2 regions of the Paraburkholderia sp. BL6665CI2N2 genome follow, and region 2 is predicted to be linked to the other one. Evidence: predicted binding sites of a transcription regulator. Region 2 holds the regulator's gene; the other holds the start of a gene.

Region 1 (2,395 bases), 5.5 Mb from region 2:
GCCAATGCAACGAGTTCCGGCGTAAGCAGCCCCCAGAACACGAACGGCGATTGCAGCCCCGCCTTGCCATGCAGATGCCGCACAATCGTCTCGCGGTAGGCACCGCTATCGAGTTGTTCGAGACACGCGGCGAACAGCTCTGCGCGGCGCGCATGAAAATCCGGCGCGTGCAGATCGGCCGGACCGCGCTGGAACGGATGAAAAAACGCGCCGGGCAACGCCGCGAAAACCGGCTCCCAGCACAACAGCCCAAACAGCGAATTGATCAGCGCGTTCTCGACGTAGTGCACCGGCGCGGTCTCGCATGTCAAGTGATCGCGGGCGACGTATTCGACCGGCATCGGCGCCTCGGGTCGCGGCAGCACGAGCGTGCTGCGCTCGACCGGGCGAGCGGCAGGCACACGCGCAACCGGTTCGCCGCGCTTGCGCTGCAAACGCGGCAGCATGCGCGCGACGCGTTGCGCCTCTTCTTCGCTCTCCGGCGCGGCGGCGGCTTGCGAGGCCAGTGCGAAAGCATCGTCGAAACGCTCGCTGCGTTCGAGCACGCGCATGCGCCGATGACGCGCGCCGGGCCACGCGCAACGCTCATAAACGGCGAGCGCCGCCGCCCAGTTCTGCCGACGCTCGCACAGCTGGCCGACGCGGAACAAAAGTTTCGCGCGCCGAGTTTCAAGCCAGGGGTTGGCCGTTTCAATGGCGACGACAGTGGCGACGATCTCTTCGACTGCGAGCGCTTCCGTCTCGCCACTGGGTAACCATTCGAGCGCATCACGGCACGCGTGCAACGCGAGATAGACGTCGACATCCGCGCGCTGCTGAAACGCGCGCGACGACGGCGCGAACGCCACTTTCTCGTACTGGAACACGCCGAGATCGGCGAGCACGAACTCCGACCACTCCTGCTGCAAATTGCCGAAGAACATCAACCGCAAGCGTTCACAAAGCGGCGCGATCGCCACGTCAAAAACGCGGTCCTCCGTTCGGCTATGCCATGCCGAAAGCGGACGCGCCGTGGCGTCTTGCTCGTCGCTTTCACTTGCGTAAAACGGGCGCAGTGTTTCCAGCAGATCCGACTTGCGCAGGCTCCTTGCGCCCGGAATCATCGCGATGGCGTCTGAGAAAATCTCCATCAACTCGGCACGCGTGGTGAGTGCGAACAATTCGTCGAGCGTGAGTCCCGGTTCGGTGTCGACCCAGCCGAGCGCCGCGATCGGCGCCGCTGCCTGCAACGGGCAGCCGATTTCGTCGTAAGACAGGCGGCTCGCGCGGAACAGCGTGCCTTTGCGCATGAGCATGCGAACCAGTAGCGCGCGCGAAGACTGCGGCAGCGCGGCGAACTCGCGCAGAAAGGCGTGTTCGTGCGCGTCGAACAGATCGTCGTAACGCTGCGCGAGCCACGCCAGAGCGCGCTCGAAGTTCAGCAGATAGTAGAGGGCGTAGGGAGAGACGGGTGTCGCCACGGCACTTTCATGAAACCTGTATGTTTATACAGTGATGATAGCAAACTCCGTGGCCGGCCCGGCCACACGGCCTTGAGGCGACATCCTAGCGGGGCTTGAACGTACCGCCATGCGAATCCGTCCGCGCGCCGCTTTACCCTCGCGTGCTCCGCAACGGCGACGAAGTATCGGAGATGCCGGAGTTCCATGTCAGCAGAGTGGCAGGCTTATCGAACGGGATGCCGCATTGTGTCATTCGATCGTGCCGCCGCTACTGCATTTTCATTGCGCCGCCAGCCACACCACCGTCAACGAACGCACGCCTTGCGCGCCGCGAATCAGCACGCCTTCGATATCCGCCGTCGCCGAAGGTCCGGTGACGAGCGCCGCATAGCGGGCATCGCGGAAATCATCGCGCCGGTACACGTCCTGCAAGCCGTCGATCAGTTGCGCCGGGTCGAGCAGCACGACCAGATGCTGCACGATGTAGCCCAGCGCGTTGACCACATACTCGCGCTCGCTGAACCACACCGAGCCGGTCTCAGCGACGCCGAAGCGCGCCCGCACGACGCCCACGTCGATATCCTGTAGCGAAGCGGGTTCCGTGTCGGCGGTGAGCGGGCGCGTGCCCGACACTTCCGCGGTCGCCGAAGCCACCGACGCCTCAGCGCCGAAGCGCTCGCGAATCAATCCGCTCACCTCGGCAGCAGACGTGGCTTCGACGCAGGTGCCGCCCATTGCCTGCAAGGCCGCCGTGAAGCGCGCGCGCAGATCGCCGCCCGCTGGGTCGAAGAGCGGCACTTCAGGCCGTGGCCGCGCCGGCGGCTGTGCCTGCCGCACCTTGTCCAGAAAAGCCTCACGCGTTGCCATTGTCACCTCCACGATTCTTCTTGTACCAGGCGTGGAAGGTCAGCTTTGGCGCCTCCGGCAACTCGCGTTGCTTGCCCCAGATATTC
Region 2 (2,395 bases):
CTGGCCTTGCTCGCTATACAGGAAGTTCAGGTAAGCTTCGGCGACCTTGCGCGTGCCGTGCTTGTCGACCACCTTGTCCACCACCGCGACCGGCGGCTCGGCCAGAATGCTCACCGACGGCACCACGATCTCGAACTTCTCCGGACCGAATTCCTTCAGCGACAGAAACGCTTCGTTTTCCCATGCGATCAGCACGTCGCCAATGCCGCGTTGCACGAAGCTGGTGGTCGCGCCGCGCGCGCCGGAATCCAGCACGCCGGCATTCTTGTACAGCTTGCCGACGAATTGCTTGGCCTTCTGATCATTGCCGCCCGGCTGATGCTCGGCGTACGCCCAAGCCGCGAGGTAGTTCCAGCGCGCGCCGCCCGACGTCTTCGGGTTCGGCGTCACGATCGACACACCCGGCTTGATCAGATCGTCCCAGTCCTTGATGTGCTTCGGGTTGCCCTTGCGCACCAGAAACACGATCGTCGACGTGTACGGCGAGGCGTTATCCGGCAACCGCTTCTGCCAGCCCTTGTCCAGCAAACCCTTGTTCGCCAGTGCGTCGATGTCATAGGCGAGCGCCAGCGTCACCACGTCGGCCTGCAGACCGTCGAGCACCGAGCGCGCCTGGGCGCCCGAGCCGCCGTGCGACTGCTTGAAGGTGATCGTCTCGCCCGTCTTCGCCTTCCACTCCTTGCCGAACGCCTGGTTGACGTCCTGATACAGCTCACGCGTCGGGTCGTAGGAGACGTTCAGCAGCGTCGTGTCGGCGGCGTGCGCCTGCGCCATCACACCGAGCGCGCCCGCCGCGCTCAATGCGAGCGCCGCGATCAGTTTCTGCGTCCTGCCTGCCAGCCCCGTACCTTGGTGATTCATGTCAACTTTCTCCGCGTTGTCCGCTGAAACAGCGTGTGGTGTCTTTTCTTGTGTCGCGGTCACGTGCACATGAACGTCAACTGGAGGCCCAGTCTATCGAAGGGCTTTCATCATTAAAAATAATGTTTCTTCATTTTTTAATACTCAAAAGTGGTAACGACAGCTGGATAAGGCGTTGCTGAACGAAAACGGCTGTTAAAGCATCGTTTGACGGCGCTGGAACGCCGCCCTTCGCCCCGAACTTAAAGTAAAGCTTGAATTGCGCCGAATACTGTATAAAAATACAGTCACCTGTTCATACATACAGTGGCGCCATGACCAAACTCACCGCACGACAGCAGCAGGTTTTCGATCTGATCCGCAGGGCTATCGAACGCACCGGCTTTCCGCCCACCCGCGCGGAGATCGCCGCCGAGCTGGGTTTCAGCTCGGCCAATTCGGCAGAAGAACATCTGCGCGCACTCGCCCGCAAGGGCGTGATCGAACTCGCGGCCGGCGCATCGCGCGGCATTCGCCTGCTGGCCGGTCCGGAAGACTCGCCGCACCAGTTCACGCTGCCGCACGCCAGCATCATGCAACTGTCGCTGCCGCTAATCGGGCGCGTTGCCGCCGGCAGCCCGATCCTCGCGCAGGAACATATCTCGCAGCACTACGCGTGCGACCCGGCGCTGTTCTCGAGCAAGCCCGATTACCTGCTGAAGGTGCGCGGACTGTCCATGCGCGACGCGGGCATCTTCGACGGCGACCTGCTCGCGGTGCAAAAGCGCAGCGAAGCAAAAGACGGCCAGATCATCATTGCCCGGCTCGGCGACGACGTCACGGTCAAGCGCCTGAAGCGCCGGCCGAACGGGCTCGAACTGATCGCCGAGAACCCCGATTACGAAAACATCTTCGTTGAAACCGGCAGTGCGGAGTTCGCGCTGGAGGGTATCGCCGTGGGGCTGATCCGCCCCGGCGAGTTCTAACCCAGTTCTAACCCTTTTGCGCGTTCAACAGAATAAAAAGCCGCGTCAATGTCGCATCGACACTGCATCAACGCCGCATCAACGTTGCATCGTCTGGAGAGTCTCATGGAACGTCTTGCCCGCCTGCTGCCCTTTCGCCAGTTCGGTCGTCTGCGTCACCTTCGCAAGCTGGTGCCCTGCTCATTGATCGAGGCGGCCACGCGCAGCACACCGTCGCTGTTCGACTCGCCCGAGGCTGCGTCGAGCTTGCCTTCGTCGTTGCCGGCGTTTGCCCGCGTGTCGTTGAATTCCGGCCTGAATACGGCCGAACCCGCGCGTCGCGCACCGGTGCGGGTCTATCACGGGCCGTCGCGTCTCATCATGGTCGGCACGATGGACGCGGTTTGCCGCATGATCGACCGCTGCATCGCCGACGAAGCCAACGTCCATGGCGCGGTGTTCGAGTCGTGATGACCCTGTCTTGAGCGGGCGGCGAGAGATTGCATTGCGTGGGATCGTTTTCGCGTGGCCGCGGTCCACGTTAGATCACACCTGATGGAGAGTCCCACTCGATGGCAGTTCCGAAACAT

What was found. The regulator LexA, encoded in region 2, represses DNA repair genes until DNA is damaged. The targets are predictions, from matches to a motif close to ACTGTATNNNNATACAGT.
Region 1: B0G81_RS09120 (VRR-NUC domain-containing protein) is a predicted target of LexA. The motif match lies at 1,476-1,493, and genes of this name have one in related genera.

Annotation. Positions count from the first base shown of each region.
Region 1 is NZ_SORC01000001.1:2,027,554-2,029,948, reverse strand. It holds gene B0G81_RS09120 (VRR-NUC domain-containing protein) at 1-1,460, opposite strand, end outside; gene B0G81_RS09115 (LUD domain-containing protein) at 1,722-2,309, opposite strand; gene B0G81_RS09110 (lactate utilization protein B) at 2,296-2,395, opposite strand, start outside.
Region 2 is NZ_SORC01000001.1:7,513,270-7,515,664, reverse strand. It holds gene B0G81_RS33720 (sulfate ABC transporter substrate-binding protein) at 1-861, opposite strand, end outside; gene lexA (transcriptional repressor LexA) at 1,176-1,826, shown strand; gene B0G81_RS33710 (hypothetical protein) at 1,932-2,276, shown strand; gene B0G81_RS33705 (DUF2939 domain-containing protein) at 2,378-2,395, shown strand, end outside.